3 regions of the Pseudomonas sp. MUP55 genome follow, and region 2 is predicted to be linked to each of the others. Evidence: predicted binding sites of a transcription regulator. Region 2 holds the regulator's gene; each other region holds the start of a gene.

Region 1 (10,089 bases), 1.4 Mb from region 2:
AAGCGTTGCTGGGCGAATGCCTGAACGCCGCACTGGTTGCTGCGAGTCATCCGCAGCTGCACGGCGAAGCGGTACAGATCCTGGTAGTGCTCGACAGCTGCAGCGATGGCAGTGCGGCAATTGCGCAAGCGCAGGGTGTGCACTGCCTGGCGGTGCAGGCGTGCAATGTCGGGCATGCCCGTGGTGTGGGCGCGCAGCATCTGCTGGACCTGGGCGCGCGCTGGATCGCCTGTACCGACGCCGACAGTCGCGTTGCACCGGACTGGCTGGTGGCGCAACTGGCCCTGGGTTGCGACGCCGTGTGCGGTACCGTGACCGTGGACGCGTGGAGCGAAGGCTTCGACGCGGCGGCACAGATTCGCTATCACCAGGCTTACGCAGCCCGTGATGGGCATCGGCATATCCACGGCGCCAACCTGGGGGTCAGCGCCAGCGCCTATCGCCAGGCGGGTGGGTTTGAACCGCTGGCGTGCCATGAAGACGTACAACTGGTGCGCAGTCTGGAACGCTGCGGTGCTTCCATCGCCTGGAGCCACACCCCGCAAGTGATCACCAGCGCCCGCCTGGATTGCCGCGCCCGGGGTGGCTTCGCTGACTACTTGAAGAGCCTCATGCCGGTCTCGTAAAAAAAACGCCGTGGCGCCATTTATCCTTGTCTATGCTTATAACACCTCGCACAGGCGCTCCAGGATCGGAGCCTGAGGTGACGACAAGCGCAACAACCGACAAGGACGTGATACCCCATGAGACCCGATTCCCTAAGCGAGGCCCGCCGTGGTCCCGCGCAAATCTGGAACAGCGCGCCCCAGTTGGCGCAAATCCCTGTTATCAGCCTGTCCAGCCTGGTACCGCCGGGCGCCCGGGTGGTGGTGGTAGCCCCCCACCCCGGCGACGAAGTGCTCGCCTGCGGCGGACTGCTGCATTTGCTCAGCACCCGCGCACATCCCTTGAAATTGATCTCCATCACCGATGGCAGCGCCAGCCATCCTGGTTCCCAGGTCTGGTCGGCCAGCCGACTGAGTGTGGTGCGCCCCCAGGAAAGCGCCGAGGCCCTGCGCCGCCTGGGTATGCCACTGCATAGCCTGAAATGGATTCGTGGCGGGTTTCGCGATAACGCCCTGGCCGCCGATGAACATCAGGTCTGCCAGTTCATCGCCCGATACCTGCAGCCAGGCGACGTGGTGTTTACCACCTGGCGCCATGACGGCAACGACGATCACGAAGCCGTCGGCCGAGCCAGCGCCAAGGCGTGCGATCTGGTGGGTGCGCAACTGAACGAATTGCCGATGTGGGCCTGGCACTGGCCCGCACGCGAAGGTGCGGTGATTCCGTGGCAGCGCGCGCACAAGTTGTGCCTGGACACCTGGGGCATTGCACACAAACTGCACGCCGTACATGCCTATGCCAGCCAGCTCACGGGCGACCCCGCCATCAGCCTGGCGCCGATGTTCGCCCAGGCGTTACTGGAACGCATGCGTGAGCCTTATGAAATCGTGTTCACCTAAGCAAAAGGTGGCAAAACGCTGGTATGTGAGGTGTGAAAAATTCGTTAACTGATTAATCCCGTAGGCTTTTTCCCACAGCTTCAATCTGCCAGAATAATGCGAATAATTATCAACAGATTTATTATTCGCCACGGATGGCATTCCGGGAGAGCTACGTTCATGTCTGTGCAACACCATGGCGGCAAAGGATTTTCACCGAGTCTGATAGCAATGGCTATCTGCCTGACCACGTCCCACGCGGCCCTCGCTGCCGAGGCCGGCGCACCGCCCAGCACCATTGAGCTGGGCGCCACCGAAGTGTCCGGCCAACAGCTGGGCGAAACCACCGAGGGCAGCGAGTCGTACACCACCGGCTCGATGAAAACCGCAACCAAACTGCCGCTGACCCTGCGCGAAACCCCGCAGGCCGTCACCGTGATTACCCGTCAACGCATGGATGACCAGGCGATGACCAGCATCAACGATGTGGTGAATGCCACGCCGGGGTTGTTCCTCAACTACTCCAGCGGCCCCGGCCGGCAGGGCTATACCGCACGCGGTTTCAATGTCGACAACCTGATGTACGACGGCATTCCCAGTGGCTACAACGGCGTTACCGTCGGTTCCCAGCCGAACCTGGCGATGTTCGATCGGGTCGAGGTGGTGCGCGGTGCTACTGGCCTGGTCACCGGCGCCGGTAACCCCTCGGCGGCCATCAACCTGATCCGCAAGCGGCCCCTGGCCGAGCAGAAAGTCACCTTGACCGGCGCCGCCGGCAGTTGGGACGACTACCGTGGCGAGTTCGACGCCTCCAGCCCCCTCAATGACAGCGGCACCTGGCGTGGCCGGGTGGTGACCTCTTACCGCGATGCCAACAGTTTCATCGACAAGGCCGAGCAGGATCACGGCCTGTTCTATGCGGTTACCGAAGCCGACCTGGGCGAAGACACCACCTTGACGCTGGGTTACTCCAACCAGAAAGACAAGACCAACTACTTCTGGGGCGCGTCGATGATTGGCCTGGACGGTCATCACCTCAACCTGTCGCGCTCGTACAACCCCGGTACCGACTGGGAGAACAAGGATCAGGAGGTCAACACCGTCTTTGTCGAACTGCGCCAGCAACTGGCCAATGACTGGAGCCTGCAGGTCAATGCCAACTACGCCGAGCAAGACGCGCTGTTCTCCGGTTCCTACCAGTCGCGCTGGACCAACAATAGCCTGGCACGCACCGTGTACCAGGCCGCCTTCGACCAGAACCAGGCCGGGGTGGACGCTTTCTTCAGCGGGCCGTTCCAGGCGTTCGGGCGCACCCATGAACTGGTCGTGGGCGCCAGCAAGCGCGTCGAGGACACGACCACCCACAACTACAGCCCCTACGACCTGAACTGGCCGATCACGGCCGGCAAGCCGAACTTCACCCGCACCAGCGACCAGCGCGACGTCACCAGCCAGGACGGCGTCTACGTCACCACCCGCCTGAGCCTGGCCGACCCGCTCAAGCTGATCCTCGGCGGGCGCCTGGACTGGTACGACTACGACAACCGCGATGGCGACGGCGACTACAAGGTCACCCGCAACCTCACGCGCTATGCGGGGCTGATCTACGACCTGGACGACCAACACTCGGTGTACGCCAGCTACAGCGACATCTTCACCCCGCAAAAGGAAAAAAACACCGGCGCCACCCCGCTCAAGCCCATCGTCGGCAAGAATTATGAAGTCGGCATCAAGGGCGAATACCTGGGCGGCGCGCTGAATGCCAGTGTGGCGCTGTTCCGCGTCGACCAGGAGAACCGTGCGGTGCAGATCGTCGTGCCGGACTGCCCACAGGCCTCCTGCTACCAGGCTTCAGGCGAGATTCGCAGCCAGGGCATCGACTTCGAACTGCAGGGTGCCCTGACCGAGAACTGGCAGGTAGGCGGTGGCTACACCTACGCGCGCACCCACACCATCAAGGACGACGCCAACCCGCAGAAGGTCAACAAGCAGTTCGACACCGACACCCCGGAACACCTGTTCAAGGTGACCACCCGCTACAACTTCCAGGGCCCGCTGGAAAAACTTCGCGTGGGTGGCAATGTGTCGTGGCAGAGCCGCATGTACAACGACATCCAGTTGGCGGACGGCAGCACCTATCGGCTCAAGCAAGGCGGCTACGCCGTTACCGACCTGATGGCCGGCTACCGGGTCAACCAGCACCTGGACCTGCAGCTCAATGCCAACAATATCTTCGATCGTCACTACTACCAGTCCATCTCCGAAGCGGTCACCTATGGCGGTGACTCCTACGGCGCCCCACGCAACATGATGCTGACGGCCAAGTACAGCTTCTGATCGTCATCGCGGCTGCCCGCTCGGGCAGCCGTTGCTTAAAGTCCCCTCGCGACCTGCCGATAACCGTTTGCCGGATTGATACCGGCAAATAGCCATCTCTTTTGTACTGACCGCGGCCCGCGTGGCACGCCGCATGCTTGGTTCCTGGCCAAACCACATGGAGTAAACGTGAATGCCCACACGCTTTCTGGAGCACTACCGCAAGGCCGACCGCATCATGCTGGCGTTGATCTGGCTGATGTTCCTCTTCTCCCTGGGCCTGGCGTTCTGGCATGACACCTTTACCCAAGCGGTGATCGTCGGCGGCGGCACCGGTGTGGTGCTGACTGTGCTGTATCGCGCCATCGGCGGCACCCGTGTGATGCGCTGCGTGCTGGGTGCCGGCCTGATGGTGATGGCCGCCTTGCACATCAACCAGGCCGAGGGTGTGATCGAATCGCACTTTGGTATTTTCGCGCTGCTGGCGGTGTTGACCTTCTACCGCGACTGGCTGCCGATCCTGGTGGCGGCGCTGACCATCGCCGTGCATCACCTGGTCTTCCATGCCTTGCAACATCAAGGGGTGCCGGTATTTGTGATGGCCCATCACGGCGGCTGGACGATGATTTTCGTCCACGCCTTCTACGTGGTCATGGAAACGGTCGCCCTGCTCTACCTCGCCGTGCATAGCCAGGCCGAGGCGGTCGAAAGCCAGGAAATGCTTGAAAAAATGCTCGCCGTCACGTCGCAGTTCACGCAAGACACCGCCAAGGGTGAAGACAAGGTGCATGTGTCTCTCGCCAAGCGGTTCGACCACTTCCTGCAGCAGCTCACCCACCTGATCGACGGTGTCGCGCGCGACTCCCACGGCCTCGGCCAACTCGGCCAGGAACTGGCCACCGCCAGCGGCACCCTGGAACAAGGCGCACGGCATCAACTGGCACAGATCAATGAAATGACCGGTTCGATGCAACGCATGGAAGACGCCATGGGCCACATCACCGTGCACGTCGAACAGGCGGTGGAGCACGCCGGCCAGGCCAGCCAGCAGATCGAGCGTGGTCAGCAAAGCGTGGGCCGCGCCCAGCATGAAATCACGCAGTTGGCGTCACGCATCAATGGCACCGAATCCACCGTACAATCGCTGGCCGTGCAAGCCGAACAAATCGGTTCGGTGCTGGAGGTGATCAGCAGCATCGCCAACCAGACCAACCTGCTCGCCCTCAATGCCGCCATCGAAGCCGCCCGCGCCGGCGAGCAAGGCCGTGGATTTGCCGTGGTTGCCGACGAAGTGCGCAGCCTGGCCCAACGCACCGCCCTCTCCACTCAGGAAATCAGGACCATCATCGAAGGCCTTCAGCAAGGCAGCCGCCAGGCCGTCGAAGCCATGCACGACAGCCGCCAGGGTGTGGAGCGCTGCGTGGAAGACAGCCAAATGGCCGTCGACATGCTGCGCGCCGTGGGCGAAGACATCGCACACATCGACCAACTCAACGGCCGCATCGTCACCACCACCCGCGAGCAGACCTCAGCGAACCTGGAAATCGTCGAGCGCCTGCAATCGGTGCAACACATCGCGCAAAACACCGCCGACGACGTCGAAACCCTGGCCCGCAGCAGCGAGCGCCTGCCACCGATCGCCGTGCGCCTGGATGCGCTGGGGCGCAGGTTTCATCCGTGATTGGGTTTTGGGAACTGGAGGGCGGTGGCAGAGCCGGCATTTTCATTGCCTGAACTACCGCCATCGCAGCCTCGCTGGGGCTCGACAGCTCCCACAGGGATTTGGTGGTGTTGGGGGGCTCTCGGTTTGCAGGGACATCACGGCAGACCTGGCCCTCAATGACACCACCGCTCAAATGGGGGAGCTGTCGAGCCCCGGCGAGGCTGCGATGGCGGCGGCACAGTCAACTTCCTCATCGCCTGAACCACCGCTTTCGCAGCCTCGCTAAAGCTCGACAGCTCCCACAGGGGACCGCTGTGTCGCAGGTGTCTCGGTCCGCAAGGTCGTCGCGCCAGGCCCCATTCTCACTGACACCACCGCTCAAATGTGGGAGCTGTCGAGCCCCGGCGAGGCTGCGATGGCGGCGGCACAGTCAACCTCTTCCTTGCCTGAACCACCGCTTTCGCAGCCTCGCTAAAGCTCGACAGCTCCCACAGGGATTTGGTGGTGTGAGGAATCTCGGTTTGCAGGGCCGTCACGGCAGACCTGGCCCTCAATGACACCACCGCTCAAATGTGGGAGCTGTCGAGCCCCGGCGAGGCTGCGATGGCGGCGGCACAGTCAACCTCTTCATCGCCTGAACCACCGCTTTCGCAGCCTCGCTAAAGCTCGACAGCTCCCACAGGGATTTGGTGGTGTGAGGAATCTCGGTTTGCAGGGCCGTCACGGCAGACCTGGCCCTCAATGACACCACCGCTCAAATGTGGGAGCTGTCGAGCCCCGGCGAGGCTGCGATGGCGGCGGCACTGTCAACCTCTTCATCGCCTGAACCACCGCTTTCGCAGCCTCGCTAAAGCTCGACAGCTCCCACAGGGGGCCGGCGGTGTTGGGGTATTTCGGTTACCAGAGCCATCACGGCAGACCTGGCCCTCAATGACACCACTGCTCAAATGTAGGAGCTGTCGAGCCCCGGCGAGGCTGCGATGGCGGCGGCACAGTCAACCTCTTCATCGCCTGAACCACCGCTTTCGCAGCCTCGCTAAAGCTCGACAGCTCCCACAGGGATTTGGTGGTGTTGGGGGGATCTCGGTTTGCAGGGCCATCACGGCAGACCTGGCCCTCACTGACACCACCGATCAAATGTGGGAGCTGTCGAGCCCCGGCGAGGCTGCGATGGCGGCGGCAAAGTCAACCTCTTCATTGCCTGAACCACCGCTTTCGCAGCCTCGCTAAAGCTCGGGAGCTCCTACGGGGCATTGGTGCAATTCATGAGGCAGTCTTTGGCACCGACTCGCTCACAAAATCCTGGTAAGTGCGCAACGGCCGGCCGATGATCGCTTCCAGCCGCGCCAAGCTGCCTGGCGCTGCCTGCATGCCGAACGCCTGGATGCCTTCCATCATCAGGCGCATGTCATAGGCCAGCCAGGCAGGACCGTACGCCGACAGCTGGGTTTCAAACGCAGCAACGTCGTCACCGCCGTAGGCGATTTCGCGGCCCAGGGCAGCACTCCAGAGTTTGGCCACGCCCGTCCCCGTCAGCGCCTGCGGCCCAACCAGTTCCAGTGTCACGCGCTCCAGCGCAGTCGCGGCCTGGTCGCGTCGCAACAGCTCGGCCACGGCGATATCGGCAATGTCCCGTGTGTCGATCATCGACACACCGGCCGAGCCGATGGGCATCGGGTACACCGCGTAGTCCTGGATCGTCTGCTGCACCATCAGGTCGTTTTGCATGAAGTACGCCGGGCGCAGCACGGTCGCGGGGATGTCGAGGCTTTCGATCATGCGTTCAACGGTGTACTTGCCGGTGAAGTGCGGCACTTGGGTGAACGTGTCGGCATGGATCACCGACAAGTAAACCACCCGCTCGATGCCCGCCTCCCGGGCGAGGTTCAACGCGATGAGGGCTTGGGTGACTTCATCGGGCGTCACCGCATTGAGCAAAAACAGAGTACGTACCGACGCCAGCGCGGCGCGCATGGACGCGACGTCGGTGAGGTCGCCGACCACTTCGGTGACGCCAGCCGGGAAGTCCCGTTTGCCGGCCTGGCGCACCAGGGCCTTGACCGCTGCGCCGCGCTGGGCAAGGCCTTGGGTGACCAGTGAACCGAGGGTGCCGGTGGCGCCAACTACTAGAATGCTCATGGGTAAAACTCCTGCCTGGGAACCAATGGGTTTGCGTTGGAACCCACAGTAATTCGTTGCATAAAGAAAACGAAGACCACAGAATCCGGACACCTCGTTTCAAAAATGGAACACCATGAACCTTAACGCCCTGATCGATTTCATCCTCGTCGCCACCAACGAGGGCCTGGGCAAGGCCAGCCGCGCCAGCGGTGTTTCCAAGGCCACCTTATCGCGCCGAATCGCTGACCTTGAAGAGCAACTGGGCGTACGGCTGATCGAGCGCAGTGCCCGTGGGCTCAAGCTCACCGAAGCCGGCGAGCTGCTGATGTCGCGCACAGAAGGCCCGCTGGGCGAGGTGAGCGAAGCGCTGACCGCCGCACGCGAAGGCGTATCGACGCCCCGCGGTCGGTTGCGCGTGGCCGCACCGATCCTGTTCTCCCAACTGGCCATGGGCGGGATTGGCGCACGCTTCTGCGCCGCCTACCCGGACGTGGTTATCGAGGTGGTGGCCGAAGACCGCCTGGTGGACCTGGTGGAAGAACAATTCGACGTCGCCATTCGCATCAACCCCCGCCCGGACAGCAACCTGGTCGGTCGATGCTTCGCCAGGGACCGCCTGGTGGTCGTGGCCGCGCCCGCCATACCCAAACCGCAGCCGGGTGCGATCCGGCAGGTGCCAGGCATCGTAACGCCAGGGTTCATGCCCACCCATTGGCGGCTGGATGGCGGGCAGCTGGTGCTGGAACCGCTCGCCCGTTTGCAGTTCTCTTCGTTACTGATGGTGCGCGATGCCGCCATCGCCGGTGGCGGCGCGGCGCTGATTCCGCAGTCTATCGCCTGGGCGCCACTGGCCCGGGGCGAACTGGTCCAGTGGGGCACGGTGTCCGAGATCGAGCCGGAGCTGTGGGTGTTGCACACCTCCCGGCGCCTTGCCGCGCCCAAGGTGCGCGCATTTGTCGATTTCATCTGCGCACAGTACCCGGACATGTCGCTGGTACTGCAGGGCTGAACACGCGCACATTCATGAATTCAGTTCATGAACCCTTGCCGATTTACCCATCTAGTCGTATGCCAACAGCCGGCTTACTGTCTTCAATCATGCGCTGAGCGGATACCCCCCGGCGCCAGATTGATCACCTACGCGCGGCTCCCGGAGCGGAGCCGCCCAGGAGTTGGCTGGATGAACCGTTTGATTGCCCCATTGGTTGCGTTGTCGCTCATGAGCGGCGAAACCGACGCCAACCAGATTCGCATCACCCCCAATGGCTCGCAGCCCGCCATCAAGGGCGCTGAAAACAACTTCACCGGCTCGGTTCGGGTCGATGGCTTGTTCAATGCCGAGCTGCCCGCCCGCGTCGGAGGCGCCACAGTCAGCTTTGAACCCGGCGCACGTACGGCCTGGCACACCCATCCGCTGGGGCAAACGCTGATCGTCACCGCGGGCGTCGGCTATGTGCAGCAGGAAGGTGGGCCGCGCCAGGCAATCCGCCCCGGCGACGTGGTGTGGATTCCACCGCACACCCGCCACTGGCATGGCGCGACGGCCACCCAGGGCATGACCCACATTGCCATCGCCGAAGCCGAAAACGGCAGCTCCGTCACCTGGGCCGAACAGGTGTCGGAGGCGCAATACGCCGGCCAACTGCCCGCGATGAACCGCGCCCTGCCCGCCTCGGACAGCTTGACGCTCAAGCAGCAGGCCATTGCGCCCATCGCCGCCTTCGCCGCGACAGGCGATATGCCCAAGCTCAACACCGCGCTGAACCAGGGCCTGGACGCCGGCCTGAGCATCAGCGAAAGCCGCGAGATTCTGGTGCAGCTCTACGCCTACGTCGGCTTCCCGCGCAGCCTCAACGCCCTCAATGAGCTGATGAGCGTGCTGCAGGCCCGCAACGAGCGCGGCATTCACGATGCGCCCGGACGCGAACCCAGCCGCAGCCTCCCGACCGGTGAGCAGTTGCTGGACGTGGGCACGGCCAACCAGACGCGCCTGACCGGCGGCCCGGTCAGCGGCGGTGTGTTCGATTTTGCTCCGGTGATCAACCAGTTTCTGCAAACCCATCTGTTTGGCGATATTTTCGAGCGTGACAACCTCGATTGGCAGAGTCGCGAACTGGCCACGGTCGGCGCGCTGGCCGCCCTGCCAGGCGCTGAACCGCAGTTGCGTGCGCACATGCTGGCAAGCCTGCGGGTAGGGCTGAGCCCGGCGCAATTGCGTGAGCTGGTCGAGGGCCTCGCGCAGCACGGCGACGAAGACACGCCCAAACGTGCCGACGCCGCGTTGACACAGGCCCTGGCGGCCCGGCAAGGCTGAGCATGCGATGCAGCGCAGCCCTCTGATCGGATGCATAATCACAGGCTCCGCATGAGAGGCTTTTCTTGATGTCCCGCGCCAATCTCAACGACCTGCATGCCTTCGTGGTGATCGCCCGCGAAGGCAGCTTCACCCGCGCCGCCGCGCAATTGGGCGTGTCGCAGTCCGCCCTCAGCCACACCATGCGCGCC
Region 2 (10,089 bases):
CTCAACCAGATTCTCTACAAGCACTCCCACGAACTGATCGGCCACGAGGAAGTCCAGCAATTGATGGGTTTGCTGGCCAAAGCCTCGCCGAAACTGGCCGAAGAACTGGTGCCGGGCGTGCTCTCGCTGTCGCAGTTGCTCAAGGTGTTGCAAGCCTTGCTCGCCGAACAGGTGCCGGTCCGGGACATTCGCAGCATTGCCGAGGCCATCGCCAACAATGCCGCCAAGAGTCAAGATACTGCCGCGCTGGTGGCCGCGGTGCGCGTCGGTTTGTCCCGTGCAATCGTGCAAAGCATTGTAGGCATTGAGTCTGAGCTGCCTGTTATCACCTTGGAGCCAAGGTTGGAACAGATATTGCTCAATAGTATTCAGAAGGCAGGACAAGGCCAGGAAGAGGGCGTTCTGCTGGAGCCAAGCATGGCTGAAAAGCTGCAGCGTTCGTTGATCGAAGCCGCGCAGCGCCAGGAAATGCAGGGCCAGCCAGTGATTCTGCTGGTGGCCGGTCCGGTCCGCGCGATGTTGTCGCGCTTTGGACGCCTGGCAGTACCGAATTTGCACGTGTTGGCTTACCAGGAAATTCCTGACAATAAGCAAGTGACTATCGTCGCGACAGTAGGGCCCAACGGCTGAGGGTAGTGGGTTATGCAAGTGAAGCGTTTTTTCGCCGCCGATATGCGTCAGGCCATGAAGTTGGTCCGCGATGAGCTGGGCGCCGATGCCGCGATTATCGGCAACCGTCGTATTGCCGGCGGTGTCGAGCTGACGGCTGCCCTGGATTACACGCCCCAGGCCCTGGCTCCGCGCGTGCCGAACATGGAGCTGGAGGACGAGCTGCGCAAGACCGCTTCGCGCATCGTCTCGGCCCAGGCCGAACTGAGCATGCGTGGCGACAGCGATGCCACCACCAACCGCCAGCTGTTCGCCGGCTTGCCCCTGACCGCCGCCGAGCCGCTGGTTGAACCTACCTTTGTCGAACCGCCACGTCCCGCCGCGCCAGCCCCGGCCGCCACGGTCGACCAGCGCGTGTTCGATTCGATGCGCTTTGAACTCAACGGCCTGCGCGAGCTGCTCGAAGTGCAGCTCGGCTCGCTGGCCTGGACGCAACTGCAAGGCAGCAAGCCGCAACAAGCCAACCTGTGGCGTCGCCTGCAGCGCATCGGCCTGTCCGGTCCGTTGTCCCGCGACCTGCTGGCGCTGACCGCCGAAGTCCAGGAGCCGCGCCAAGCCTGGCGCATGCTGCTGGCGCATTTGGCGCGGATGATCGCCACCCCGGAAATCGAACCCCTGGAAGAAGGCGGTGTGATCGCCATGGTCGGCCCCGCCGGCATGGGCAAGACCACCACCCTGGCCAAGCTGGCCGCGCGTTATGTGCTCAAGTACGGCGCGTCGAATATCGCGCTGGTGAGCATGGACAGCTACCGCATTGGCGCCCAGGAGCAACTCAAGACCCTGGGCCGCATTCTCAATGTGCCGGTGACCCACGTCGACCCGGGCCAGTCCCTGGCCAATGCCCTCGATCCGCTGCTGCGCAAGCGCGTGGTGTTGATCGATACCGCCGGCCTGCAAGCCAGCGACCCGGCCCTGCGCATGCAGCTCGAAAGCCTGGCCGGACGCGGCATCAAGTCAAAAAATTACCTGGTGCTCGCAACCACCAGCCAGAAACAGGTTCTTACCGCTGCCTATCACAGTTACAAGCGCTGTGGCCTGGCCGGTTGCATCCTGACTAAACTGGATGAAACCGCCAGCCTGGGCGAAGTGTTGAGCCTGGCAATCAGTCATGAACTGCCGGTCGCCTACCTGACCGACGGGCCGCGGATCCCGGATGATTTGCATCTGCCGCGCCGTCATCAGTTGGTCAGCCGTGCTGTCAGTGTGCAAATGCAAGACGAGCCTAGCGAGGAAGCGATGGCCGACATGTTCGCCGACCTTTACCACAACCCGGCAAAGCGGGTGGGGTGAGGCAGGATGAACACCGTGAAATGTACCTACATCGATGGCCTGCAAGCGATACACGCGGCCAACCCCTGTAGCCTGCGTCTAAGCAAGACAAGGTAAAGAAATAAAATGGGCAGCATGCATCCCGTACAGGTGATCGCGGTGACCGGCGGCAAAGGTGGCGTCGGCAAAACTAACGTGTCAGTGAATTTGTCCCTGGCCCTGGCAGAGCTTGGCCGTCGCGTCATGCTGCTGGATGCTGATCTGGGCCTGGCGAACGTGGACGTTCTGCTGGGGCTGACACCCAAACACACCCTCGCCGATGTGATCGAAGGTCGCTGTGAGCTGCGCGATGTGCTGCTCCAGGGCCCCGGTGGCATCCGCATCGTGCCGGCCGCCTCGGGCACCCAGAGCATGGTGCACCTGAGCCCGGCGCAGCATGCCGGCCTGATCCAGGCTTTCAGCGATATCGGCGACAACCTCGACGTGCTGGTGATCGACACCGCCGCCGGGATCGGCGAGTCGGTGGTCAGCTTTGTGCGCGCCGCCCAGGAAGTGCTGCTGGTGGTCTGCGACGAACCCACCTCGATCACCGACGCCTACGCCCTGATCAAACTGCTTAACCGTGACTACGGCATGAACCGCTTCCGCGTGCTGGCCAACATGGCCCAGAGCCCGCAGGAAGGCCGCAACCTGTTTGCCAAGTTGACCAAGGTCACGGATCGCTTCCTCGACGTCGCCTTACAATACGTCGGTGCGGTGCCCTACGACGAGTGTGTGCGCAAGGCCGTGCAGAAGCAGCGTGCGGTCTATGAAGCGTTCCCCCGTTCGAAGTGCGCACTGGCGTTCAAGGCCATTGCCCAGAAGGTCGATACCTGGCCGTTGCCTGCCAACCCTCGGGGGCATCTGGAGTTTTTCGTCGAGCGATTGGTACATCAGACGAGCGCAGGACCGGTGCTATGACAGCGAACGGCTACAACGCCTACAAGAAGTCCGCCCGTGACACTCAGGGCGAATTGATCGAGCGCTATGCGCCGTTGGTCAAGCGTATTGCCTATCACCTGTTGGCTCGTCTGCCCGCCAGCGTGCAGGTGGAAGACCTGATCCAGGCCGGCATGATCGGCCTGCTCGAAGTGTCGACCAAATACGATGCGAGCAAAGGCGCGAGTTTCGAGACGTATGCGGGTATTCGTATCCGTGGTGCGATGCTCGATGAGGTGCGTAAAGGGGATTGGGCGCCGCGTTCGGTACACCGCAATACGCGAATGGTCAGTGACGCAATTCGCGCAATTGAAGCAAAAACCGGTCGTGACGCTAAAGATCATGAAGTTGCGGCCGAACTCCAATTGAGTCTCGATGATTATTACGGGATTTTGAACGATACCTTGGGCAGCCGCCTGTTCAGTTTCGACGACCTGTTGCAGGACGGCGAACACGAAGGGCTGCACGAGGACGGCGCGAGCGCGCATATGGAACCGTCGCGCGATCTGGAAGATGAACGCTTCCAGGGGGCGCTGGCGGAGGCCATTGCCAATTTGCCGGAGCGCGAGCGCCTGGTGTTGGCGCTGTACTACGACGAAGAGCTGAACCTCAAGGAAATCGGTGAGGTCCTGGGGGTCAGCGAATCGCGTGTCAGCCAGTTGCATAGCCAGTGCGCGGCCCGCTTGCGGGGGCGGTTGGGAGAGTGGCGCGCGCGCTGACAGGCAGTGTGGGGACACTGCAGACGCTACCGCGGGGGTATGAGCCTTCGCGGTTTCGTTGCGTGGTGCCCTGGGCAGTCCTTTTTGTGTAACGCCTGTTGAATGAAGTGGCGCGTCCAGGTGCTGGGCGCGTTTAAGACTGCTTGGAGGTCGAATTGGACAAGAACATGAAAATCCTCATCGTTGATGACTTCTCAACGATGCGGCGGATCATAAAAAACCTGTTGCGTGACCTTGGGTTCACAAACACGGTCGAGGCGGACGATGGCATTACCGCCATTCCGATCCTCAACAGCGGCAGCATCGACTTTCTGGTAACCGACTGGAACATGCCGGGCATGACCGGTATCGACTTGCTGCGCCACGTGCGTGCCGATGAAAAACTGCGCAGCCTGCCGGTGTTGATGGTGACCGCCGAAGCCAAGCGTGAACAGATCATTGAAGCCGCCCAGGCCGGGGTCAACGGTTACGTGGTCAAGCCATTCACAGCATTGGCCTTGAAAGAGAAGATCGAAAAAATCTTCGAACGCATCCACGGCTAAAGCCATCGCGGGGGAGCTATGGAGAATAACGAAACGTCACAGGGCGATTTTGAGTCGACCCTGAAGAAACATGCTCACCAGTTGGTCGACAGCCTTGAAAAGGGCCAGTTCGGTGATGCGGTGCAGTTGATCCATGAGCTTAACCAGACCCGTGACCGCGGCCTGTACCAGGAAGTGGGCAAGCTCACGCGTGAGCTGCACAGCGCGATCGTCAATTTCCAGATTGACCCGCGCATGCCCCAGGCCGAAGAAATTTCGCAGATCACCGATGCCACCGAACGCCTGTCCTATGTGGTCAGGCTGACCGAGGCGGCGGCCAACCGCACCATGGACCTGGTGGAGAACGCCACGCCTCTGGTCAACGGCATGGCCACTGAAGCCCAGGCCCTGAGCGCTGACTGGGGCCGCTTCATGCGCCGTGAAGTGGGGGCTGAAGAGTTCCGTGAGCTGGCCCGCCGGGTTGACGGTTTTCTGTCGCGCAGCGAACAGGAAAACCGCACGGTGGCCAGCAACCTCAACGACATTCTGCTCGCCCAGGATTACCAGGACCTCACCGGTCAAGTGATCAAGCGTGTGACCCAACTGGTCACCGAAGTGGAAAGCAACCTGCTCAAACTGGTGCTCATGGCCGGCCAGGTCGACCGTTTTGCCGGCATCGAACATGACCGCGAAGCGATCCTCTCGGAAAAAGATCCACAAAAACATCTCGCCAAGGGTGAAGGTCCGCAGATTCATGCCGATAAACGTGAAGACGTCGTATCCGGTCAAGATGACGTAGACGATTTGCTGTCCAGTTTAGGCTTCTAAGGAGCACCCACATGAGCTTCGGCGCCGATGAAGAAATCCTTCAGGATTTCCTTGTAGAGGCCGGCGAAATTTTAGAGCAACTGTCCGAACAACTGGTCGAGCTGGAAAGCCGTCCGGATGATGCGAACCTGCTCAATGCAATTTTTCGCGGTTTTCACACTGTAAAAGGGGGCGCCGGCTTCCTCCAGCTCCATGAGCTGGTGGAGTGCTGCCACATCGCCGAGAACGTCTTCGACATCCTGCGCAAGGGTGAGCGTCAGGTCGACTCGGAATTGATGGACGTGATTCTCGAAGCACTCGATGCGGTCAACGGCATGTTCAGCCAGGTGCGTGAACGTGCACCGGTCACCGCCGCCACCCCGGAACTGCTGGCCGCCCTGGCGCGCCTGGCCGAACCGGCGGCCGAAGCACCGGCCGCGCAAGCCGAGCCTGAGCCTGTGGTAGAAGCCGAGCCGGACGTGACCGACAGCGAGTTCGAACAGCTGCTCGATTCGCTCAATGCGGTCAAGGCTCAAGCTGAGGCCCCGGCTCCGGCTGCAGCCGCGCCTGTTGCCGCGCCGACCAGCGAAGACATTACCGACGCGGAATTCGAATCCCTGCTCGATCAGTTGCATGGCAAGGGCCAGTTCGCGGCTGACGCCGTGGCTCCGGCCGCTGCACCGCCGGCGCCAGCCGCCAGCGCCAGCACCGATATCACCGACGACGAATTCGAGGCGCTGCTCGACCAGCTGCATGGCAAAGGCACGTTCGTCGCCGATGCCCTGCCGAACGTTGCGGCCACCGCAGCCGCTCCAGCTGCCAAGTCTGAACCGGCCGCTGACGGACTGATCTCCGACAACGAGTTCGAAGCCTTGCTGGACGAGCTGCACGGCAAAGGCAAGTTCACCGAAGTGGCCCCTGCCGCCGCCGCGGCGGTGGCTACGCCAGCACCGGTCGCCGCCAAAGCCGCGGCTCCGGCCGCCGCGCCCGCCCCGGCGCGTGCCGCCGCTGCGCCGGTTGCCGACAAGCCTGCCAGTGAAGCCGAAACCACCGTGCGCGTGGACACTGCGCGCCTGGACGACATCATGAACATGGTCGGCGAACTGGTACTGGTGCGTAACCGCCTGGTGCGCCTGGGCCTGAACAGTGGCGACGAGGCCATGCAGAAGGCCGTGTCGAACCTGGACGTGGTCACCGCGGACCTGCAGACCGCCGTGATGAAAACGCGCATGCAGCCGATCAAGAAGGTCTTCGGCCGTTTCCCGCGCCTGGTGCGCGACCTGGCGCGTCAGCTCAAGAAAGAAATCAATCTGGAACTGGTTGGCGAAGAAACCGACCTCGACAAGAACCTCGTCGAGGCCCTGGCCGACCCGCTGGTCCACTTGGTGCGCAACGCCGTCGACCATGGCGTGGAAACCCCGGAAGAACGCGAAGCCTCCGGCAAGTCACGCGGTGGCAAGGTGATCCTGGCGGCCGAGCAAGAGGGCGACCACATCCTGCTGTCGATCACCGATGACGGCAAAGGCATGGACCCGACCATCTTGCGCAATATCGCGGTCAAGCGCGGCGTGATGGACAAGGACGCCGCCGACCGTCTCACCGACACCGAGTGCTACAACCTGATCTTCGCCCCCGGCTTCTCGACCAAGACCGAGATTTCCGACGTGTCCGGCCGTGGCGTCGGCATGGACGTGGTGAAGACCAAGATCAGCCAGCTCAACGGCTCGATCAACATCTACTCCACCAAGGGCCAGGGTTCGAAGATCGTCATCAAGGTGCCGTTGACCCTGGCGATCATGCCGACCCTGATGGTGATGCTGGGCAACCAGGCCTTCGCTTTCCCGCTGGTCAACGTCAACGAGATTTTCCACCTCGACCTGTCGCGCACCAATGTGGTGGACGGCCAGGAAGTGGTGATCGTGCGCGACAAGGCCTTGCCGCTGTTCTACCTCAAGCGCTGGCTGGTGGCATCGGCCAAGCATGAAGAGCAGCGCGAAGGCCATGTGGTGATTCTGTCGGTGGGCACCCAGCGCATCGGCTTTGTGGTCGACCAACTGGTGGGCCAGGAAGAAGTGGTCATCAAGCCGCTGGGCAAAATGCTGCAGGGAACCCCGGGCATGTCGGGCGCCACCATCACCGGTGACGGCCGCATCGCGCTGATTCTTGATGTTCCGAGCATGCTCAAGCGTTACGCCGCACGGCGTATTTGATTCTGGCGGGGCAGGGCAGTAATGCCCGCCCCGTCTAACGGAGTGTTTATGGCAGTCAAGGTCCTGGTGGTGGACGATTCGGGTTTCTTCCGCCGCCGCGTCTCGGAGATTCTTTCCGCCGATCCAACGATCCAGGTAGTCGGCACGGCCACCAACGGCAAAGAGGCGATTGATCAAGCCATTGCGTTGAAGCCGGACGTGATCACCATGGACTACGAAATGCCGATGATGGATGGCATCACGGCCGTGCGTCATATCATGCAGCGCTGCCCCACACCGGTGTTGATGTTCTCCTCGCTGACTCACGAAGGCGCCCGGGTCACCCTGGACGCGCTGGACGCCGGCGCGGTGGATTTTTTGCCGAAGAATTTCGAAGACATCTCGCGCAACCCCGAGAAGGTCAAGCAGATGCTGTGCGAGAAGGTGCACAGCATTTCGCGCAGTAACCGCCGCAGCCTGTTCAGCGCACCCGCGCCGACATCCGCACCTGCACCCACGCCCGCCGCTGCGCCGACCTCGTCGTTCAGCCGTCCGGCACCCGCACCTGCGCCCGTCGCTCGGCCTGCACCGGCTGCGCCGACCCGCGCGGCTGCCCCGAGCGCCCACTCGCCCGCGCCCAAGCGCAAGGCCTACAAGCTGGTGGCAATCGGTACGTCCACCGGTGGGCCGGTGGCCTTGCAGCGTGTACTGACCCAACTGCCGGCCAACTTCCCGGCGCCGATCGTGCTGGTGCAACACATGCCCGCCGCCTTCACCAAGGCTTTCGCCGAGCGCCTGGACAAGCTGTGCCGCATCAGCGTCAAGGAAGCCGAGGACGGCGACATCCTGCGCCCTGGCCTGGCGCTGCTGGCTCCGGGTGGCAAGCAGATGATGGTGGACGGGCGTGGCGCGATCAAAATCCTGCCGGGTGACGAGCGTCTCAACTACAAGCCGTGCGTGGACATCACCTTCGGTTCGGCGGCCAAATCCTACGGCGACAAAGTTCTGGCGGTGGTGCTCACCGGCATGGGCGCCGACGGCCGTGAAGGCGCGCGCCTGCTCAAGCAGGGCGGCAGCGCCGTCTGGGCCCAGGACGAGGCCAGTTGCGTGATCTACGGCATGCCCATGGCCATCGTCAAGGCTGACCTGGCCGATGCGGTCTACAGCCTGGACGACATTGGCAAGCATCTGGTGGAGGCCTGTCTCTGATGGATGTGTTGAGCCTGATCGGCATCACCCTGGCATTTGTCGCCATCATCGGTGGCAACTACCTCGAAGGCGGCCACCTGGGCGCCCTGGCCAACGGCCCGGCGGCGCTGATCGTGATCGGTGGCACCGTGGGCGCGGCCTTGTTGCAGTCGCCGATGAGTTCGTTCAAGCGCGCCATGCAGATTCTGGTCTGGATCATTTTTCCGCCACGGGTCGACTTGCCAGGTGGCATCGACCGTGTGGTCAACTGGAGTCTGACTGCGCGCAAGGAAGGCTTGCTGGGCCTGGAAGGCGTGGCCGATGCCGAGCCCGACAGCTACGCCCGCAAGGGCTTGCAGCTGCTGGTGGACGGTGCCGAGCCGGAGGCGATTCGCAGCATCCTTGAGGTGGATTTCTACACCCAGGAAAGCCGTGATATCAACGCCGCCAAAGTGTTTGAAAGCATGGGCGGCTACGCGCCGACCATTGGCATCATCGGTGCGGTGATGGGCCTGATCCACGTGATGGGCAACCTGGCCGACCCTTCGCAACTGGGCAGCGGCATTGCCGTGGCGTTTGTCGCCACCATCTACGGTGTGGCGAGCGCCAACCTGGTGTTGCTGCCGGTGGCGAGCAAGCTCAAGTCGATTGCCATGCGCCAATCCCGTTACCGCGAAATGCTGCTCGAAGGCCTGCTGTCGATTGCCGAGGGCGAAAACCCGCGCTCCATCGAACTGAAGCTCCAGGGCTTCATGGATTGATGGGAATGGGCATGTGGCGAGCGAGCTTGCTCGCGCTGGGCTGCGAAGCAGCCCCACTCCAGGCAGCACGGTCATTCAGACAGGTCGCAGCGTCTGAGGTCAGGGCCGCTTCGCGCCCCAGCGCGAGCAAGCTCGCTCGCCACAATGAAGTGTTCGCTGTTGGTCAGAGAGGGAAGTGCCTGTGAGCCGTCGCCGTCGCGAGCCTGAAGAACACGTCAACCATGAACGCTGGCTGGTGTCCTACGCGGACTTCATCACCTTGCTGTTTGCGTTTTTCGTGGTGATGTACTCGATCTCGTCGGTCAACGAAGGCAAGTACAAGATCATTTCCCAGGCGTTGGTGGGGGTGTTCAACGATACCGAGCGCGCGCTCAAGCCGATCCCCATTGGCGAAGAGCGCCCCAAGACCGTGACCCCGGCCAAGCCGCTGGTCAACGACAGCGATGAAACCGCTGCCGGCGTCGGTGGCACCAGCGACCCGCTCAAAAGCATCGCCGACGATATCAGCGCTGCGTTTGGCGACCTGATCCGTTCCAACCAGATGACCGTGCGTGGCAATGAGTTGTGGGTGGAGATCGAGCTTAACTCCAGCCTGTTGTTCGCCAGCGCCGATGCGCTGCCCAGCGACCAGGCGTTCACCATCATCGACAAGGTGGCGGCGATTCTCAAACCGTTTGAGAACCCTGTTCATGTCGAAGGCTTTACCGACAATTTTCCGATCGCCACCGCGCAGTACCCGACCAACTGGGAACTGTCCTCGGCCCGGGCGTCAAGCATCGTGCGCATGCTCGCGATGCAGGGCGTGAACCCCCAGCGCCTGGCGTCGGTGGGCTATGGTGAGTTCCAGCCGGTGGCCAATAACGCCACGGTCGAAGGCCGTGCGCGCAACCGGCGGGTGGTGCTGGTGGTGTCGCGCAACCTGGATGTACGCCGCAGCCTGACCGGCACCGGCACGGCGAATGCAACACCGGATGCGGCGTTGAGGCGC
Region 3 (10,089 bases), 1.6 Mb from region 2:
ACCCTGCGCCGTTGCCTGCGCCACGTGCGCGAGCGCGGCGTGCTGGAGACTACGTTGCAGCGCTTGGCCGAACAGGATCCGCTCACCGGTATTGCCAACCGCCAGGGTTTCCAGACCTTGCTGGCGGCGCGGCTGGCGGATAACGAAGGCCGCGGCCTGGCCCTCGGGCATCTGGACCTCGACAACTTCCGTCACGCCAACGATGCCCTCGGTCACCAGGCCGGCGACCGCTTGATCCTGCAGGTGGTATCACGGCTCAAGAGCCAGCTGGAAGCCGGTGATCAACTGGCGCGGCTGGGCAGCGATGAGTTCGCGCTGCTGATCGACACCCGCCGTGCGCCCCAGCGCGCCGAGTGGATGGCCGAGCGCATCACCCAGGTGATGGCCGAGCCGTACTGGGTGGACGGCGAAAGCCTGCTGATCGGCTGCAGCCTGGGGGTGGCGCATGCCCGCGCGCGGGCCGGGGCCGATCCGTTGATGTGGCACGCTCATATCGCCATGCAGCAGGCCAAAAGTACCCAGGGCTGTACCTTTCATATCTTCAACGAACGCATCAACCGCAACGCGCGCAGCCTGGCCGACCTGGAAAGCGAATTGCGCCGTGCCCTGCGCCGCGATGAGCTGGAGCTGCATTACCAGCCGCGCCTGGACCTGGATGACGGGCATATCGTCGGCCTGGAAGCCCTGGTGCGCTGGCGTCACGGCGAGCGTGGCCTGCTGCCACCGAGCGAATTCGTACCCTTGGCCGAGCAGAGCGGCCTGATCGTGCCGTTGGGCTACTGGGTGATTTCCCGGGCCCTGCGCGACATGCAAGACCTGCGCGAACGCGGCCTGCCGGCCTTGCACATGGCGGTCAACCTGTCGTTTCGCCAGTTTCAGGACAGCCAATTGCTCTCGACCCTCAGCCGGCTGATTGCCGAGCGCGGCGTGGAAGCGCAATGGCTGGAGTTCGAGTTGACCGAAACCGCCGTGATGCGTCGCAGCGACCTGGTCAAACAGACCATGGACGCCCTCGGCCGCCTCGGCGTGCGTTTTTCCCTGGATGACTTCGGCACCGGTTTCTCATCGTTCGTGCACCTCAACAGTCTGCCGATCGCCTTGTTGAAGATCGACAAGAGCTTCGTTGGCGGCATGGAAGAGCGCGAAGAGAATCGCAAGCTGGTGCACGCCATGATCAACCTGGCCCACAACCTCAACCTGGAAGTGGTGGCCGAAGGCGTGGAGACCGCCGAGCAGCTTGAGCTTTTGAGACTGTTTGGTTGCGATCAAGCCCAGGGTTACTTGATCAGTAAACCGTTGCCACTGGCCGAGTTGGTGGAGTATCTGACGTTTGGTCAGAGCCAGCAGGCGTTGTTGAGCTAAACATGCCAGCCTTGTAAACCCAATCCAAAATGTGGGAGGGGGCTCGCTCCCGATAGCGGTGTATCAGTCAACACATCCTGTGACTGACAACCGCCATCGGGGGCAAGCCCCCTCCCACATTTGTAATCGAGTAGGGCCTTAGTGCGTCTGTGCGGCCTCGAAAGCAGTGTGTGTTTGCGGCTCTCGCCGGATCATGCGTTTCATTTTCGCTTCGAACGCCCAGGTCAGGCTCACCGCAGCACAAGCAAGGCCCAGCGCCAGGCCCCACCACACGCCGGTCGGTCCCCAGCCCAGGGTGAACGCCATCAACCAGGCCGATGGCGCGCCGATCAGCCAGTAGCAACCGAGCCCTACCAGGAACGTGGTCTTGGCGTCCTTGAGGCCCCGGATGCAGCCCATGGCAATGGTCTGCACGCCGTCGAACAGCTCGAACCAGGCCGCGACGGCCAGCAGGCTGACGGCAAGTACGATCACTTCGTGAAAGGCCGGGTCGTCATGGTCCAGGAACAGCCCGATCAGCGGGTCGGAAAACAGCCAGAACACCACGGCAAATCCCAGCATGACCAGGGCGCCAAACCCCATGCCGACCCGCCCGGCCAGGCGCGCCTTCAATAACTGTCCGGCGCCATAATGCTGGCCGATACGCATGGTGACTGCGTAGGACATCCCCGCGGGGACCATGAACGCCACCGAGACGATTTGCAGGGCGATCTGGTGCGCGGCCAACTGCGTGCTGCCCATGGTGCCCATGCACAGTGCCGCAAACGCAAATAGCCCGACCTCTACCGCGTAGGTGCCGCCAATCGGCAGGCCCAGGCGCCACAGCTCGCGCAAATATTGGGTATTGAGGCGCAGCAGGCCTGTACTCAATGGATACGCGGCGTAGGTCCGGTTGCTGCGGATGTACCACATCAGCGCCAGCGCCATGCCGTTAGCCACGATCGCCGTGACCAGGCCAATGCCCATCAACCCGAGCTTGGGCAGGCCGAACATGCCTTCGATCAGCGCATGGTTGAGCAGGTAGTTGACCACCGTGCCGCACAGGCTGATCACCATCACCGGGGTGGCTTTGCCGATGGCGCTGGTGAAGCCGCGCAGCGCCATGAAGCTGAGGTAGCCGGGCAGGGCGAAGGGCAGGAGAGTAAGGAATTGCCCGGCGGCCTGCACGTTTGTTTCGGTCTGGCCGAATATCAGCAGCAACGGCTTGAGGTTCCACAGCAGCAGCGCCGCCGCCAGGGCCATCAACCAGGCGAGCCACAACCCGGCCTGGGTCAGGCGGGTGGCGCCTTCGATATCGCCGGCACCGTGACGGATAGCCACCAGGGTCCCCACTGCCGCAATCACACCGATGCAGAAAATCGCCACGAACGAATAGCTCGCCGCGCCCAGGCCACCGCCGGCCAGGGCTTCGGGGCTGAGGCGGGCCATCATCAGGGTGTCGGTCAGCACCATCAGCATGTGCGCCAACTGTGAGGCAATCAACGGCCCCGACAGCCGCAGAATGGCCCAGAGTTCGGTACGTGCCGGATGCTGCATGATCATCACTCTCAAAAAGTCAGAAGGGGGGAAAGGGTCGATTCTCGGCGCTTTGCGCGTATTGCACAAAAGGATAAATGCGATCATCAGCATGATTAAAACTCATGCCTGGTCTGTTCTGGTAGGGTCTGCTGATAGCACCGTCGGAGCTTTAAGAATGTCTCGTCGTCTTCCTCCGCTTTACGCCTTGCGCGCATTTGAAGCCGCTTCACGCCACCATTCCTTTACCCGCGCGGCGCAGGAGCTGTCGATTACCCAAAGTGCGGTCAGCCGGCATATTCGTACCCTCGAAGAGCATTTCGCCTGCCGTCTTTTCCAGCGCAGCGGCCGCACCTTGCAGCTCACCGAAGCGGCGCGCTTGCTGTTACCCGGCGTGCGCGAAGGTTTCGCCGCCCTGGAGCGTGCCTGCCATACCCTGAATGCCGAAGATGACATTCTGCGCATGAAGGCGCCTTCCACCCTGACCATGCGCTGGCTGCTGGCACGGTTGAGTCGCTTTCGGGCCTTGCAACCCGGCAATGAGGTGCAACTCACCAGCGCGTGGATGAGCATCGATGAGGTGGACTTCAACCAGGAGCCGTTCGATTGCGCGGTGTTGCTCAGCAACGGGCACTTTCCGGCGGACTGGGAGGCCAGTTACCTGTTTGCCGAAATGCTCATTCCGGTGGGGGCGCCCAACCTGCTGGATGACGGCCCCTGGGATGTGGCGCGGTTGGCGACGGCTGAGCTACTGCATCCGACCCCGGACCGTCGCGACTGGCGTTACTGGCTGGAGCGCATGGGGCTGGCGTCGCGGGTTTCGCTCAAGGGTGGGCAGGTGTTCGACACGCTTGAGTTGGGCATGATCGCTGCCGCGCGGGGTTATGGCGTGTCCATGGGCGACTTGCTGATGGTCGCCGAGGACGTCGCTCAGAAACGCTTGAGCCTGCCTTGGCCAACCGCCGTCGCCAGTGGCGAAAGTTACTACCTGGTGTGGCCGAAAACCCGCCCCGGTGGCGAGCGCTTGCGGCGCCTGGCGGAATTTCTTCAAGGCGAGGTGCAAGCGATGGTTTTGCCTGCTGTGGAGCGCTTCGAATGAAGGGTTTGGTGTGTGCAGTGCAATCGTTTGCGTGATGCCCTTGTGAATTGCTCAAGTATTGCAGAACTGCGCCGAAGTAAGGTGTTGGAACCCTCGTGCACAATCGTTTCCCATTAGATAATTCGCCGAGCAGCGCTAAGAGATCAGGATGATCCTGGCCTCGGCTCAGGAGCTGTCATGTCTCAACCTCGCGCTCGGATCGCTTCCCAGTTAGGCCTCGCATTGGCCGTGATTCTGGCTGTCGTCATCAGCGGCAGTACCGTTTTTGCCTTACGCTCCCTCGACACTGCCAACCTCGCCACACGCGAGGAACACCTGGCCAGCGAGGCGCGCCTGCTCGCCGACCAACTCAACACCTTTCACAGCACCTTGCGCGAGAGCACCCAGCGTTTGAGCGGGCTGTTTGAAAAGCGCTTCGGCGCAGGCTTGAGCGTGCGTGCAGACCAGCCAGTCGCTGTGGCCGGTGTGCAGACCCCCAGCCTCTACCTGGGCAATCAGGTGCTGAACAACAACTTCAGTGAAGTGGACGAATTCAAGGACATGTCCGGCGGCGTGGCCACGGTATTCGTGCGCAGCGGCGATGACTTTATCCGCATCAGCACGTCCCTGACCAAGCAGGACGGCAACCGCGCCATTGGCACCGTGCTTGATCGCCAGGGCCCGGCCTACCAGCGTGTGTTCAACGGGCAAGCCTACATCGGTCGGGCCGTGTTGTTCGATCGCTCCTATATGACGCAGTACAGCCCGGTGCGTGACGCCAGCGGCAAAGTCATCGCAGTGTTGTTCATCGGTTTCGACTACACCGACGAGCAGAAAGCCCAGTTCGATAACCTCAAGCGCTTCCGTATCGGCCAGACCGGCTCCCTTTCGCTGCTGGACGAGCAGAAGCATTGGCTGGTGCCGCCGGCCGGTGTACAAGCCCTGGATCAAGCCATTCCAGTGATGCTCGACTTGGCGAAGAAGCCGGGTGAAGGCCGTTTCTGGAGCGATAAGAACGAAGATTTCTACAGCGTCTCGGTACCGTTCGAGGGTGGCCCCTGGGCGGTCGTAGCGAGCATGCCCAAGGCTGAAATTCGTGCTGTGACCTGGGACGTCGGCCTGCGCCTGGTGATCGGCAGCGTGCTGGCAATGCTGCTGGCGGTGGGCGCCACGGTGTGGCTGTTGCGCAGCAAGCTCGCGCCGTTGAGTGACCTGGTACGCCAGGCAGAAGCGCTGGGTGCGGGCGACCTGAGCGCGCGCCTCAACGTCTCCAGCCATGACGAAATCGGCCAACTGGCCCGTAGCTTCAACCAGATGGGCGAAGCGCTGTCGACCATGGTTTCGCATATCCGCAAGGCCGCTGAAGAGGTCAACAGCCGTGCCCAGGCGTTGTCGGGTTTGTCTGGCGGTGCCTATGAAGGCATGGAGCAGCAGTCCGGCGAGATCACCAGCATGGCGGGCGCGGTGGAAGAATTCAGCGCCACTTCGCTGAATATCGCCGACAACATGGGCAACACCGAGCGTCTGGCCCAGGAAAATGCCCAGCAGACCCGCATCGGCCGTGCCTCGATGCAAGACGCGTCGTCGTCCCTGGAGCATATCGCCTCCGCCCTGAACAGCACCGCTACGGTGATCAACACCCTGGGCCAGCGTTCCCAGGAAATCGGCGGCATCGTCGGGGTGATTACGTCGATTGCGGAACAGACCAACCTGCTGGCGCTGAATGCGGCCATCGAAGCTGCCCGCGCCGGTGAGCAGGGCCGTGGCTTTGCCGTGGTTGCCGACGAAGTGCGCAACCTGGCTTCGCGCACTCGCCAGGCCACCGATGAAATTTCCGGCATGATCCAGAGCATCCAGCAGGAAACCGGCAATGCCATCAGCACCATGGAACACGGCAATGTGCTGATGCAGGAAGGCCTGTCGCGCAATGCCGACGTGGCTTCGGCGCTGGCGCGCATCGACGAGCAAAGCCGCTCGGCCGGCCAGCAGTTCGCCGCGATCACTACCGCCACACAAGAGCAGAGCAGCACCGCGACCTTGCTCAGCAGCAACCTGCAGAGTATTGCGCTGGCTAACAGCGAGCAGCGTGAAGTGGTGTCGAACCTGGCAATCACCGCCAAGGAGCTGGAGACCTTGGCGGCGGGCTTGCGACATGAAGTGGATCGGTTCCGCTGAGCCAGGGCGTTCCGAACACAAAGGCGAAAGGCTCAATTGATCACCGCCGGACGGTACTGCAAGGCTTCTTGCAGATGGTGGCGAGCGATGTCTTCCGTTTGTTCGAGGTCGGCCAAAGTGCGCGCCACCTTGAGCAGCCGATGAGCCGCCCGCAACGACAGCGTCAGTCGCTCGCATGCGTTTTCCAGCCAGCTTTCATCGGCCTTCGTCAGCGTGCAGTACTCGCGCAGCCCCGGCAGATCGAGGAACGCGTTGGCGCAACCCTGGCGCTGTTGCTGGCGCTCTCGCGCGTCGGCCACCAGGGCTGCGGTTTGCGCGGTGTTGTCGCCGGTCTGTTGGGCCGGGCTCAGTGCCGTGGCTTCGCGCGCTACCGTCAGGTGTAGATCGATCCGGTCCAGCAGTGGCCCCGAGAGCTTGTTGCGATAGCGTTGAATCTGTTCCGGCGTGCAACGGCAACGGCCGCTGGGGTCGCCCATATAACCGCAAGGGCAGGGGTTCATCGCCGCGACCAGTTGGAAGCGCGCCGGAAAACTCACCCGGTCCCGCGCGCGGGAAATCACAATATGTCCCGACTCGAGGGGCTCGCGCAGCACCTCCAGCACTTTGCGGTCGAACTCTGGCAGCTCGTCCAGAAACAGCACGCCGTGGTGAGCCAGGGTGATTTCCCCCGGCTGCGGCTTCGATCCTCCGCCGACCAGCGCCGGGCCTGAGGCCGAGTGGTGCGGCTGGCGGAACGGCCGGTGCGGCCAATGGCTCAACGGTGCCAGGCTGACCACGGATTGAATCGCCGCAACCTCCAGCGCTTCCTGCTCGCTGAGCGGTGGCAGCAACCCCGGCAGGCGGCTGGCGAGCAAGGTTTTGCCGGTACCGGGCGGCCCGCTGAACAACAGGTTGTGTGCCCCCGCTGCGGCAATCAGCAAGGCACGCTTGGCGGCCAGTTGGCCCTGTACTTCACTGAGGTCCGGGTAAGGTTTGTTCAAGTACAGCAAGCCGTCTGACGTGTAGGGCTCGATCGGCACGTGCCCGTTCAAATGCGCCACTACCTGCAGCAGATGATCCACAGCAATCACCTTCAGCCCTGATGCCAGGCACGCTTCCTCGGCGTTCGCCCTGGGCACTATCAAGGTGCGACCGGCCTTGCGCGCCGCCAGGGCGGCCGGCAACACACCTTTGACCGCACGCACCTCGCCGGACAGCGCCAACTCGCCCAGACACTCGACATCATCAAGCATCAATGCGGGCACCTGCACGCTGGCCGCGAGGATCCCCAGGGCTATCGCCAGATCAAAACGCCCGCCGTCCTTGGGCAGGTCGGCGGGCGCGAGGTTGAGCGTGATGCGACGCGCCGGATATTGCAGGGCCGAGTTGAGAATGGCGCTGCGAACGCGGTCCTTGCTTTCCTTTACTGCGGTTTCCGGCAAACCCACCAGGGTCAGGGATGGCAAGCCATTGGCCATATGCACTTCAACCGTGACGACGGGGGCTTCAACGCCGATCTGGGCGCGGCTGTGGACGATGGCGAGGGACATGCTCGATCCTTGAATGGGAGGCCGCTTCCTGCGGGTTATTCAAGGGTAGACGAGGGTGGGAAAAGCAAAGCGGGGGAGGTTTTACAGAACGTATCCAGACAACACTATGGGGGAAAACTCTAATACCAGGCAGTTAAGGCGAACACCGTACCTGTGGCGAGGGAGCTTGCTCCCGCTGGGTCGCGAAGCGGCCCCAGACAATCGGACTGCTCAGACAATCGGACTGCTGCGCAGTCCAGCGGGAGCAAGCTCCCTCGCCACAGGTGACTTCGCGCTTCTGCCGTTTTTAACGCTGAGGGGTAACCCCCATCACTCATCGCGGTTATTGAGCAGAGGCTGGCGTCATCCGAGCTTCCAGTTCTGCGACTTTCGCCTCCAGGCTCTCAAGCCGCGCACGCGTGCGGGCCAGTACCACCATCTGGCTGTCGAATTCTTCACGGCTCACCAAGTCGAGCTTGCTGAAGCCGCTTTGCAGCAGGGCCTTGAACTGGCTTTCGATTTCATTGCGAGGCAGCGGGGTGTCACCGCTGAACAGGCGAGAAGCCTGGCCGCTCAGGGCATCAAGGAAGTCTTTGGGCGCGAGCATGGGAAATATTCCGGAAAACAGTTGGCAGGCAGTGTATCACGCAGCCTCTATAGTCTTTCCATGGCCTGACGCGCACGCTTTTCGCGCATCGGGATGGACGGTCGCGCACTGTTTTGATGCGCTTGGCCACTGCCGGAACGCCCGGCGGGTGGGCGTGAGCGGGCAACGGACTGATTTCAGTGCTTTTTACGGAGCTGGCAAGGTTTCTGCTTAGACGAACATGACCCATGCACTGATGCAGTCGCTGTGACGAATGCAGTGCGCCGATGGATCAGGGGTACAGTTTTTCGTCACCAGTGTTCGCTGGCGTCGCCACGGTAAATGCCGAGGCGACGATGCGTTACAAAGCCAGGCACTGCGCTTAGACTTGAGACGGGTTTGTTTTCCTGGGGCAAGTCCACCAATTCGGGAGAGAGTTTTCATGAAGCTAGTCACTGCCATCATCAAGCCGTTCAAGTTGGACGACGTACGCGAGTCACTGTCCGAGATCGGCGTGCAGGGCATTACCGTTACTGAGGTCAAGGGCTTCGGTCGGCAGAAGGGTCATACCGAGCTGTATCGCGGTGCGGAATACGTGGTTGATTTCCTGCCTAAGGTGAAGATTGATGTCGCCATTGACGACAAGGATCTTGACCGGGTTATCGAGGCGATAACCAAGGCCGCCAACACTGGCAAGATCGGTGACGGCAAGATCTTCGTGGTCAATCTGGAACAGGCTATTCGCATCCGTACCGGCGAAACCGATACCGACGCAATCTAAGCCGCCAAACCCCAACGCCCCAGGAGAAAAACACTATGACTCTGCGTAAATTCGCAGGGCTCGGAGCCCTGTTGTCCATCGTAATGCCAAGCCTTGCAATGGCGGCAGATGAAGTGGCGGCTCCAGTCCTCAACTCCGGCGACACTGCCTGGATGCTGACCGCCACCGCACTGGTGCTGTTCATGACTATTCCTGGCCTGGCGCTGTTCTATGGCGGCATGGTCCGTTCCAAGAATATTCTGTCGGTGATGATGCAGTGCTTCGCCATCACTGGCCTGATCAGCATCCTCTGGGTCGTCTACGGTTACAGCATTGCGTTCGATACCACCGGTATGGAGCAGGGCGTAGTCAACTTCAACTCCTTCTTCGGCGGCATGGGCAAGGCGTTCCTGGCGGGCGTCACGCCGGCCAGCATCACCGGGCCTGCGGCGCTGTTCCCGGAAGCGGTGTTCATCACCTTCCAGATGACGTTCGCCATCATCACCCCGGCGCTGATCGTCGGTGCTTTCGCCGAGCGCATGAAATTCTCCGCGATGCTGATTTTCATGGGCATCTGGTTCACCCTGGTCTATGCGCCGATTGCGCACATGGTCTGGAGCGGCAACGGCGGCCTTATGTGGGACTGGGGCGTGCTGGACTTCGCCGGTGGCACCGTGGTGCACATCAACGCCGGTGTGGCTGGCCTGGTGGCGTGTCTGGTACTCGGCAAGCGTAAAGGCTTCCCGACCACCCCGATGGCACCGCATAACCTGGGTTACACCTTGATCGGCGCGGCGATGCTGTGGATCGGTTGGTTCGGCTTCAACGCCGGTTCGGCTGCGGCGGCCAACGGTACGGCCGGCATGGCAATGCTGGTTACCCAGATTGCCACTGCTGCTGCTGCGCTGGGCTGGATGTTCGCCGAGTGGATCGCTCACGGTAAGCCGAGCGCCCTGGGCATCGCCTCGGGTGTGGTGGCCGGCCTTGTCGCCATCACTCCGGCTGCTGGCACCGTCGGCCCGATGGGCGCTCTGGTCATCGGCCTGGCGGCGGGCGTGGTGTGCTTCTTCTGCGCCACAACCCTCAAGCGCAAGCTGGGCTATGA

Evidence for each region. Region 2 encodes FliA, which starts transcription of late flagellar genes. Its sites were predicted from a motif close to CTAAAGTTTNNNNNNNNNNNGCCGNTAA; they were not measured.
Region 1: a site for FliA is predicted at 3,857-3,884, ahead of SC318_RS12355 (methyl-accepting chemotaxis protein). Genes of this name have one in related genera too.
Region 3: a site for FliA is predicted at 4,027-4,054, ahead of SC318_RS25970 (methyl-accepting chemotaxis protein). Genes of this name have one in related genera too.

The regions. Positions count from the first base shown of each region.
Region 1 is NZ_CP138214.1:2,754,401-2,764,489, reverse strand. Features, by position in the region: gene SC318_RS12370 (glycosyltransferase family 2 protein) at 1-626, shown strand, start outside; gene SC318_RS12365 (PIG-L deacetylase family protein) at 744-1,505, shown strand; gene SC318_RS12360 (TonB-dependent siderophore receptor) at 1,665-3,821, shown strand; gene SC318_RS12355 (methyl-accepting chemotaxis protein) at 3,994-5,481, shown strand; gene SC318_RS12350 (NmrA/HSCARG family protein) at 6,727-7,602, opposite strand; gene SC318_RS12345 (LysR family transcriptional regulator) at 7,718-8,593, shown strand; gene SC318_RS12340 ((R)-mandelonitrile lyase) at 8,765-9,898, shown strand; gene SC318_RS12335 (LysR family transcriptional regulator) at 9,967-10,089, shown strand, end outside.
Region 2 is NZ_CP138214.1:4,111,454-4,121,542, reverse strand. Features, by position in the region: gene flhA (flagellar biosynthesis protein FlhA) at 1-630, shown strand, start outside; gene flhF (flagellar biosynthesis GTPase FlhF) at 643-1,959, shown strand; gene fleN (flagellar synthesis regulator FleN) at 2,065-2,898, shown strand; gene fliA (RNA polymerase sigma factor FliA) at 2,895-3,635, shown strand; gene SC318_RS18455 (chemotaxis response regulator CheY) at 3,803-4,177, shown strand; gene SC318_RS18450 (protein phosphatase CheZ) at 4,196-4,984, shown strand; gene SC318_RS18445 (chemotaxis protein CheA) at 4,996-7,173, shown strand; gene SC318_RS18440 (protein-glutamate methylesterase/protein-glutamine glutaminase) at 7,222-8,361, shown strand; gene SC318_RS18435 (flagellar motor protein) at 8,361-9,101, shown strand; gene motD (flagellar motor protein MotD) at 9,283-10,089, shown strand, end outside.
Region 3 is NZ_CP138214.1:5,723,495-5,733,583, reverse strand. Features, by position in the region: gene SC318_RS25985 (putative bifunctional diguanylate cyclase/phosphodiesterase) at 1-1,362, shown strand, start outside; gene SC318_RS25980 (NorM family multidrug efflux MATE transporter) at 1,501-2,904, opposite strand; gene SC318_RS25975 (LysR substrate-binding domain-containing protein) at 3,056-3,976, shown strand; gene SC318_RS25970 (methyl-accepting chemotaxis protein) at 4,154-6,130, shown strand; gene SC318_RS25965 (YifB family Mg chelatase-like AAA ATPase) at 6,163-7,659, opposite strand; gene SC318_RS25960 (accessory factor UbiK family protein) at 7,982-8,245, opposite strand; gene glnK (P-II family nitrogen regulator) at 8,667-9,005, shown strand; gene SC318_RS25950 (ammonium transporter) at 9,041-10,089, shown strand, end outside.